Regions from separate parts of the Rhizobium atlanticum genome, predicted to be linked through region 1. Evidence: predicted binding sites of a transcription regulator. Region 1 holds the regulator's gene; each other region holds the start of a gene.

Region 1 (3,271 bases):
GCCGATCTCGACCAGATCGTCGAGAGCAGCCTGCAGCGCGCCGGGCTCTGGAACGAGGTCAAGGACCGCGTGCACGAATCCGGCACGGGCCTCTCCGGCGGTCAGCAGCAGCGCCTGTGCATTGCCCGCGCCGTTGCCGTCAGCCCGGAAGTCATCCTGATGGACGAGCCCTGCTCGGCCCTTGACCCGATCGCCACCGCCAAGGTCGAGGAGCTGATCCACGAACTGCGCGAAAACTATACGATCGTCATCGTCACCCACTCCATGCAGCAGGCCGCGCGCGTCTCGCAGCGCACCGCCATGTTCCACCTCGGCAATCTTGTCGAGGAGAACGACACCGACAAGATGTTCACCAATCCGGACGATCCCCGTACCCAGGACTACATCATGGGTCGCTTCGGCTGATCACGGCCATCCGAAGCCTTCCCCTTATTCGAGGACAAAGCCCCATGGCATCGACACATATTTATTCTGCCTATGATGATGATCTGAAGTTCCTTTCCAGGCGGATTTCCGAAATGGGCGGCCTGGCCGAACAGATGGTCGCCGAATCCGTCCGGGCGCTGGTCAACGGCGATACCGCGCTGGCGCAGAAGGTCATCTCAGACGACGTGATCCTCGATCACACCGAGCGCGAAATCGGCGACAAGGCGATCGTCACCATCGCCCGCCGTCAGCCGATGGCGGCGGACCTGCGCGAAATCATGGGTTCGATCCGCATCGCCGCCGATCTCGAACGCGTCGGCGACCTTGGCAAGAACACCGCCAAGCGCGTCATCGCCGTGCAGAGCACCGGCGTGCCCCGCAAGCTCGCCCGCGGTCTCGAGCATCTCTCCGAGCTGGCGCTTGTCCAGCTCAAGGAAGTGCTCGACGTCTATACGACACGCGCTGCCGACAAGGCGACCGCCATCCGCGAACGCGACAACGAGATCGACGCCATGTACACCTCGCTGTTCCGCGAGCTCTTGACCTACATGATGGAAGATCCGCGCAACATCACGAGCTGCACGCATCTGCTCTTCTGCGCCAAGAACATCGAGCGCATCGGCGACCATGCCACCAACATCGCCGAGACGATCTACTACATGGCAACAGGCGCCCAGCCGGAAGGCGATCGCCCAAAGGATGACAGCGCCAACACCGTCGGCGCCGCGACGGAATAATCCTTCCAAGATTGCGTGCGCGCCCGTTCGGGGCGCGCAAAGAGGTCGCAGCCAATTTCTGAATTTGCGCAGGACGCCTGCTTAAACCCCCAGTTTAAGGCTTGTGCGCGAGGAGACGGACACGCATGATCCCGAGAGTCGCAGTTGTTGAAGACGAGGAAGCCCTCAGCGTGCTCCTTCGCTATAATCTCGAAGCCGAAGGCTTCGAGGTCGATACCATCCTGCGCGGCGACGAGGCCGAAATTAGGCTTCAGGAGCGCACGCCCGACCTGCTCATCCTCGACTGGATGCTGCCCGGCGTCTCCGGCATCGAACTCTGCCGGCGCCTGCGCATGCGGCCGGAAACCGAGCGACTGCCGATCATCATGCTGACGGCGCGCGGCGAGGAGAGCGAGCGTGTGCGCGGACTGTCCACCGGCGCCGACGATTATGTCGTCAAGCCCTTCTCGACCCCCGAACTCGTCGCCCGCGTCAAGGCGATGCTGCGCCGTGCCCGCCCCGAGGTGCTGTCCTCGGTGCTGAAATGCGGCGATATCGAGCTCGACCGCGAAACCCATCGCGTCCACCGCAAGAGCCGCGAAGTCCGCCTCGGCCCGACCGAATTCCGCCTGCTGGAATTCCTGATGTCGTCGCCGGGCCGGGTCTTTTCCCGCTCGCAGCTGCTCGACGGCGTCTGGGGCCACGACATCTATGTCGACGAACGAACCGTCGACGTCCATGTCGGCCGCCTGCGCAAGGCGCTGAACTTCTCCAACATGCAGGACGTCATCCGCACCGTCCGTGGCGCGGGTTATTCGATGGAAGCCTGAGGCTGAGGGAGTGTGTGGGGTGGGCGTTCCCGCCAAACGCACGGCAGTACGGCTTGTGAGGCCCCCCTTGCCGTCGTCGATCGCAGCCGCTTCGTCGCCAGCGTCATTGCGCCGGCGAGGCTTATGCGTCTCGGCACCAACCTCTCCTCCGTCATCCCAGGGCTTGACCCTGGGATCCATGCGGCTGGCACGGCGTGAAGAGCTGATGGCATCCAACTGCTGGGAAACAATTGAAGCCGAGTGCTTGGCTGTGGCTCCCAGGGTCAAGCCCTGGGATGACGGAGTGTGGGGTTGGCTTGGTTGCTATACGCAAAGGTCACCTCCCCAATCGAATAAAAAAACGGGCCACTCGGCCCGTTTCACATGCTCAGCGATACAGCCCCCGCTCAGCTGACCCGTGCCGCCGCCCGGCGCCTTTCGTTGATCGGCTGATAGGCAAGCTTCTGATGATAGCTGCAATAGGGCGAATTGTCGGGGGACTCGCAGCCGCAGAAATGGAAATCTTCCTTGAGCGGGTCGCCGACCGGCCATTTGCAGGTGCGTTCGGTGAGCTCCGTCAGGCCGAGGCGGCGAGAAATCGGCACGACCACATTGCCGGCCGGCACATACTCCATTTCCTCGACGGCATCGACCTCGATCTCTTCCTTCAGCATCGTTGCGCCCTGTTGACGGGTCACGGTGCGGGTGGTGATCCGGGAGGCGTAGTTCGGCGCGCGCGGCGCGGATGTCTGGCGCTTCGGCGTGCGCGCCGCGGTGGCCGTGCCGCCGGCCTTGGCGCGGCCGGGAAGGCTGAGCCTGTGCACCTTGCCGATAACGGCGTTTCGGCTGACGCCGCCAAGCTGCGCAGCAATCTGGCTGGCGCTCAGTCCTTCGGCCCAAAGCTTCTTGAGTTTCTCGACCCGCTCGTCTGTCCAGTTCATGCCCTGTCTCCACCTTTTGCGTTGGTGATGGCAGAATCCCTCACCGTTGTCCCGGAAGCCTCCGAAACAAGAAACGCTTGATCAATTTTGGTGACTAGTTCCGCCGCATGCAGTCTAGTAATTGAACTTTAACCTAGTGTGAGGCTGACTCCGTGACAAGAGTCGCGGGAATCCGGATGAATCGAATTTCAAGTTTTCCCCAACTTGCTGCCTCTGCGTGGCATTTCTGCAATAATGCCTGTTGAAGGCCGAAAGTGCCGCTGCACAACCTTGCTGCATAGGCTAAGGCGCCAGTTTTGTTGACATTGCAGCGCGAAAAGGAAATAGTACCGCTCGCCGCCGAAAGGCGGCATTTTTGATTTTTTGGACCTGGTTTTGT
Region 2 (3,271 bases), on a different contig from region 1:
CCGGCCATCGGTCTGGCAATAAAAATGATCGCCAAAGACGGTGGAATAGGGCATATCGCCGTCGCGCCATTCGAGCGGCTGCGGCGCGCCCGCGCCAATCTGATCGGGGTTCACGTCTCTCATGGAAAAAGCCGATAGTCCTCAGCCGACGTCCGGTCAATCTTCTTGCGACTTGCTGATCGTCGGCGGCGGCATCATGGGTCTCTGGGCGGCCATTCATGCCGAACGCCGCGGTATCAGCACCGTCCTCGCCGACGCCGGCAGATTGGGCGGAGGCGCGAGCGGCGGACTGCTCGGCGCACTGATGCCGCATATGCCGGACCGGTGGTCGGAGAAAAAGCAATTCCAGTTCGATGCGCTGGTCTCGCTCGAAACCGAAATTGCGGCGCTTGAAGCAGAAACCGGGCTGTCGGCCGGCTACAACAGGTCAGGGCGGCTGATCCCGTTGCCGAAACCGCATCTCAAGCGCATCGCCCGCGGCCATTCCGAAGATGCGGAGCGCCATTGGCGGACCGGCGAACGCCGCTTCCACTGGCATGTCATCGACAGGCCGCCGGTCGATGGTTGGCCTGACGCATCTGCCGGCGAAAGTGGCTTCGTGCACGATACGCTCGCCGCCCGTGTTGCGCCCCGCTCCTTGATCTCAGCGCTCATCGCATTGCTGCGGCGGGCAAAACATGTGCGCATCATGGAAAATGCTGTTGTCGCCGATCTCAATCCCGATCGCGGGACGGCCGAGATCGGCGGCGAAATCATCACGTTCGGCCGCTGCATCCTGGCCGCCGGCCATCAGTCCTTTCCCGCGCTGCAGCGGCTGACGCCGGGCTTGAAGCAGCCGCTCGGCCAGCCGGTGAAAGGGCAGGCGGCGCTGTTGAAAGCAGATGTCGACCCGGCGTTGCCGACGATCTTCCTCGATGGACTCTATGTCGTCGCGCATGAGGGGGGGCATGCGGCGGTCGGCAGTACCAGCGAGAACCGTTTCGACGACCCCCTCTCGACCGATGCACAGCTCGACGCGTTGATCGAGGCGGCGCGGGCAATCGTGCCGGCGCTCCGCAGCGCCCCTGTCATCGAACGTTGGGCGGGGCTTCGCCCGAAAGCCATCGACCGCGATCCAATGATCGGCCGCCATCCCATCCATCCCCGACTAATCGCACTGACCGGCGGTTTCAAGGTCAGCTTCGGGCTGGCCCATCGGCTGGCGGAGGCTGCGGTTTGTATGGCAGGCGACACAGATTGCGAATTTTCGCTGCCGGAAAGCTTCGCGATATCAAGCCATATCGCTGTCGCTTCACGTTAAACGTGAATTAGATACAGCTGCGTTTCGTTATTCTGTCATGCAAATCACCTATCTGCTTGCGCATCGGCAGCGCCGGATTTTCCCGGCGCTCACTTCCTTCATGGAGGAAATTGCATGCGCTATGCCATTTGCTTCACGCCTCCGGCGAGCGACCCCTTGTCGCTCGTGGCCGCTAATTGGCTTGGCCGAAACGTGTTTTCAGGCGATATGGTGGAGCCTCCGGCCGTCCGCGGCCTCGGCATTCATGAGATCGCCTTTTATACTGCGGTGCCGCGGCGCTATGGTTTTCACGGCGTTCTGAAAGCGCCTTTTCACCTCTCCGCCGAGACGTCCGAATCGCAACTCCTGCGCGACCTCATGCGTTTTGCCGGAACATATGCTCCCTTCCAGATCCCAGGTCTCGAAATCGCCCGGCTCGGCAATTTCTACAGCCTGGTGCCGAGCGCCCCCTGTGAGCGGATCCAGTATCTGGCTTCGGCGATCGTTCAGGAGTTCGATCGTTTCCGGGCGCCGCTGAGTGAAGCCGATATCGAACGCAACGATCCCGACGGATTGTCGGCGGCGCAATTCGCCAATCTGCATCGTTGGGGCAATCCCTATGTGATGGAGGAGTTCCGCTTCCATATGCCGGTGACAGGCCCCATCAACACGATCGACATGCCCCGCATCGAGCCAGTGCTGGGAACGATCTTCGAGCCCGTCTTGAGGGAGCCGGTGATCGTTTCGAATGTGGCTTTGATGATCGAGGAGGGCACTGGCGGTCCCTTCCGCGTTCACTCGCTCCACCCGATGGGCAAGGTCAGCGCGCGCAGGATCGCCTGAGCAGATGTCGATCTAAGTTGTTGTGTTGAAAAGGGAAATTCTGCTGTGCAGTTTCCGTCTCGACATTCCGGCTGCGGATGATACCGTTCCTTCGTCTTTTCAGAAGGTGATTTGATGGTATCCGAGACCTACCCGCGCAATCTCGTCGGCTACGGGCGTCAGACGCCCGATCCGAAGTGGCCTGGCGACGCCCGCGTCGCCGTGCAGTTCGTCATCAATTACGAGGAGGGCGGCGAAAGCTGCATCCTCGAAGGCGATCCGGCTTCCGAAAACCTGCTGTCGGAGATTGTCGGTGCGGCGGCCTGGCCGGGGCAGCGCAATCTCAACATGGAATCGATCTACGAGTATGGTTCGCGCGCCGGGTTCTGGCGGCTCTGGCGGATGTTCACGGGTCTCAAGGTGCAGGCGACCGTCTATGGCGTGACGCTGGCGATGGCGCGCAACCCCGAAGCCGTCGCGGCCATGAAGGAGGCCGGTTGGGAGATCGCCAGCCACGGTTATCGCTGGCTGGAATACAAGGATTTCCCCGAGGATCTCGAGCGCAAGCATATCCTCGAAGCCGTGCGCATGCACACCGAACTCACCGGCGAGCGGCCTTTCGGGATGTATCAGGGAAAGCCTTCCGACAACACGCTGCGACTGGTGCAGGAAGAGGGCGGTTTCCTCTATTCCTCCGATTCCTATGCCGACGACCTGCCTTACTGGGTGAAGGGCGTCGACGGGAAACCCTTCCTGATCATCCCCTATACGCTCGAAACCAATGACATGCGTTTTGCCACACCGCAGGGTTTCAATGCCGGCGACCAGTTCTTCACCTATCTCAAGGACGCTTTCGACACGCTTTACGAGGAAGGCAAGGACGGCAGCCCGAAGATGATGTCGGTCGGCCTGCATTGCCGCCTCGTCGGGCGTCCGGGCCGGGCAGCCTCTCTGAAGCGCTTCATCGAATATGTGTTGAAGCATGACAAGGTCTGGATTCCGCGCCGCATCGAGATCGCCGAGCACTGGCACAAGAATCATCAGCCGGATGCGCTCTGATGTTGTCGCGCGAGGATTTCGTTTCCCGCTTCGGCGGCGTCTTCGAGCATTCGCCTTTCATCGCCGAACGCGCCTATGACGCCGGGGGTCTGAGGGAGCCTTTGACGGCAT
Region 3 (3,271 bases), 340 kb from region 1:
GACATCGAAATCCTGGAAATGCACCACAAACACAAGGTAGATGCCCCTTCCGGCACCGCCCTTCTTCTCGGCGAAGCCGCTGCCAAGGGCCGCAATATCGACCTCGCCTCGAAATCGGTCAGGGTCCGCGACGGCCATACCGGCGCCCGCGAGGCGGGCACGATCGGTTTTGCGACGCTGCGGGGCGGCTCGGTCATAGGTGAGCATTCTGTGCTTTTCGCCGGAGAAGGCGAAATCGTCACCCTGTCGCACAGCGCGGCCGACCGTTCTATCTTCGCGCGCGGCGCCATCAAGGCCGCGCTCTGGGCGCGCGACAAGAAGCCGGGACTCTATTCCATGCTCGACGTGCTCGGGCTTTCTTCCCAATAAGGATACTACGGAGGCATATTCATGAGCGGTACCCTCGTCCTCGTTCGCCACGGCCAAAGCGACTGGAACCTGAAGAATCTCTTCACCGGCTGGAAGGACCCGGATCTGACGGAACTCGGCATTCAGGAAGCCAAAGCCGGCGGCGCTGCGCTTGCCGAATACGGGATCAAATTCGACGTCGCCTATACCTCGGCGCTGGTGCGCGCGCAGCACACGCTGAAGCTCATCCTCGACAAGGTCGGCCAGCCTGATCTCGAGACCATCCGCGACCAGGCGCTGAACGAGCGCGACTACGGCGATCTCTCCGGCCTCAACAAGGACGATGCGCGCGCCAAATGGGGCGAGGAACAGGTGCATATCTGGCGCCGTTCCTACGACGTGCCGCCGCCCGGCGGTGAAAGCCTGCGCGATACCGGCGCCCGCGTCTGGCCCTACTACCTCACCGAGATCCTGCCGCGCGTGCTGCGCGGCGAAAAGGTGCTGGTGGCCGCACACGGCAATTCGCTGCGTTCGCTGGTCATGGTGCTCGACAAGCTGACCAAAGAAGGCGTGCTCGCCCTCAACCTCGCGACCGGCGTTCCCATGGTCTACAAGCTGAACGCGGATTCCACCGTCGCCTCCAAGGAAGTGCTGGGCGATATGTCCGGCGCACACTGAATTCTGTGAGGCGTGCCACCGAACGGGTCGGCACGCCTTGTCTCAATTCCTGGCCTCAGTTCTCGATCGTGAACTGAACCCGGTCGGCGGCGAAACGGCTGATCGAATATTGTACTGGTACGCCGTCGAGATCGGTGTTCATCGCCTTGGCAATCAGCAGGATCGCGCCGGGAGTGAGTTCCAGATCTGCAAGGTCGGCTGTCGTAGCATGGGCCGCTGTTATCTCGGTCGTCGCCCGGACGTAGTCCCCGAGGCCGAGCTCGGCGAAAGCCTTGGTGATCGATTCGTGCTTGCGGTAGGCCTGGCCGATCCCGGCGAAACGTTCGGCGGGAAACCAGCTCGTCGCCTTTGAAACCGGCCGCCTGTCGGCATGGCGCAATGTTTCCAGCCTGATCACTTGCTCACCCTGTTTCAGGCCCAGCCAACGGGCAACGTCGGCGCTCGCCTCCTCCTGCGCCTCATCGAGCAGAAGGCCGCGCATCTCGCGCGCCTGATCGCCGATGCCGGCGGTGAAGCGCGTGCGCCGGGTGATGGGGAAATTCAGCCGCTCCTTGCGCTCGATCAGCGTGCCGCGGCCTTGCACCGCTCGCACGATTCCCTCCTGCGCCAGCGCAGCCAGCGCACTGCGCACTGTATGCCTGTTAACGCCGAATTGCAGCGCCAGCACCATTTCCGGCGGCACCATTCCCGTTTCGTCATAGGCGCCGTTGCCGATCGCCTCGCGAATCCGATCGGCGATCTGACGCCAGAGCGCCACACCCGTCTGCCTCTGCACCTGCTTCAGTCCTGCCATTCCGCCTCTACTTTGCCTCACGATGTCACACGCTTGTCACGACACCGATTTAAGGCTAGGTATAGCTTGTATGGTTGTCTATATCAATAGACATTTGAGGAAGCAGCGATGATATCAGCGGACAAGACAGACGCCGCGTCACAGACGGTCTTGGAGCGCAAACGCGCCGCCGATCTGCTGGCGCGTGCGGAACGGAGCGAACTCCAGGCGGCCTGGGACGCGTTGCCGCAAAAGCCCGTGGCTTATCCGGTGCGCGGACCGGAGACGGGACTGGTGATGGTGCGCGGCCGCATCGGCGGCGGCGGAGCTCCCTTTAATCTCGGCGAGGTGACGATGACACGCTCAACAGTGCGGCTCGAGTCCGGCTCCATCGGTCATGCGCAGGCGCTCGGCACCGACCGGGAGAAGGCCCGTCTTGCGTCGATCTTCGACGCGCTCTGGCGGGAGGAGGCGACCAGGGATTTCGTCGAACAGGCGCTGCTTTTGCCGATCGCGGAAAGGATCGCCACCACCGAACGTCGCAAGGCGGATGAGACGGCGGCAACCCGCGTCGACTTCTTCACCATGGTGCGGGGGGACAACTGATGGGTCTGACGACAGAAGTCTTTACCGGTGGCTTTACCGATCCGGTTTTCCATGCGCAGAGCGTCTTCAAGATGCTAATGGACGGCATGGCCCGCCCCGGCACCATCCAGACCGTTGAGCCCGAGATCGACCCGCCGGCGCCGCTCGGTATTGCCGCCGGCACGATCGCGCTCACTCTTTGCGACCACGACACAACCGTCTGGCTGACCGCGGGACTGGCGAAATCCGCTGTGCCGGACTGGCTCGGCTTCCACACCGGCGCCCCGCTGACCGCCGAAAAGGCGGATGCGCGCTTTGCCTTCATCGAGGCGGGCACTGCGCTTTGCTCCTTCGGCCTGTTTGCGTCAGGCACGCAGGAATATCCCGACCGCTCGACGACTGCCGTCATCGAGCTTCCCGACCTGGAAGGCGGACGCAGGTTGGCGCTGATGGGTCCGGGGATCCAGAGCGTCGTGGAGATCGCGCCGGCCGGCCTGCCGGAGACGTTCCTCAGGCTCTGGGCCGAAAACCGCGCGCTTTTTCCGCGCGGCATCGACATCGTGCTGACATCGGGCAAGCGCTTCGTCTGCCTGCCGCGCACCACCAAGATCACAGCAACGGAGATCTGAGCTCATGTATGTTGCCGTCAAGGGTGGCGAGGCCGCCATTGCCAATGCCCACCGTCTGCTCGCCGACCGTCGCCGCGGTGACCGGTCGCTGCCGGCGATCGGCATCGACCAGATCGTCGAACAACTTGCCCTCGCCGTCGACCGCGTCATGGCCGAGGCCTCGCTTTTCGACCGGACTCTCGCAGCGCTGGCCGTCCGTCAATCGCGCGGCGACATGATCGAGGCGATCTTCCTGCTGCGCGCTTACCGCACGACGCTG

Evidence for each region. The regulator PhoB, encoded in region 1, activates phosphate uptake and scavenging genes when phosphate is short. The targets are predictions, from matches to a motif close to TGTCATNNANCTGTCAT.
Region 2: a site for PhoB is predicted at 1,323-1,339, ahead of PH551_RS26490 (DUF1045 domain-containing protein). Genes of this name have one in related genera too.
Region 3: a site for PhoB is predicted at 1,843-1,859, ahead of phnF (phosphonate metabolism transcriptional regulator PhnF). Genes of this name have one in related genera too.

Annotation. Positions count from the first base shown of each region.
Region 1 covers NZ_JAQJCJ010000002.1:119,852-123,122, reverse strand. The annotation lists gene pstB (phosphate ABC transporter ATP-binding protein PstB) at 1-405, shown strand, start outside; gene phoU (phosphate signaling complex protein PhoU) at 450-1,163, shown strand; gene phoB (phosphate regulon transcriptional regulator PhoB) at 1,289-1,972, shown strand; gene PH551_RS02985 (GcrA family cell cycle regulator) at 2,359-2,892, opposite strand.
Region 2 covers NZ_JAQJCJ010000021.1:111,820-115,090, forward strand. The annotation lists gene mnmC2 (tRNA (5-methylaminomethyl-2-thiouridine)(34)-methyltransferase MnmC2) at 1-123, opposite strand, end outside; gene PH551_RS26485 (NAD(P)/FAD-dependent oxidoreductase) at 122-1,300, shown strand; gene PH551_RS26490 (DUF1045 domain-containing protein) at 1,415-2,122, shown strand; gene puuE (allantoinase PuuE) at 2,237-3,160, shown strand; gene uraD (2-oxo-4-hydroxy-4-carboxy-5-ureidoimidazoline decarboxylase) at 3,160-3,271, shown strand, end outside.
Region 3 covers NZ_JAQJCJ010000002.1:457,064-460,334, forward strand. The annotation lists gene dapB (4-hydroxy-tetrahydrodipicolinate reductase) at 1-369, shown strand, start outside; gene PH551_RS04720 (2,3-bisphosphoglycerate-dependent phosphoglycerate mutase) at 391-1,026, shown strand; gene phnF (phosphonate metabolism transcriptional regulator PhnF) at 1,082-1,819, opposite strand; gene phnG (phosphonate C-P lyase system protein PhnG) at 1,928-2,404, shown strand; gene phnH (phosphonate C-P lyase system protein PhnH) at 2,404-3,012, shown strand; gene PH551_RS04740 (carbon-phosphorus lyase complex subunit) at 3,017-3,271, shown strand, end outside.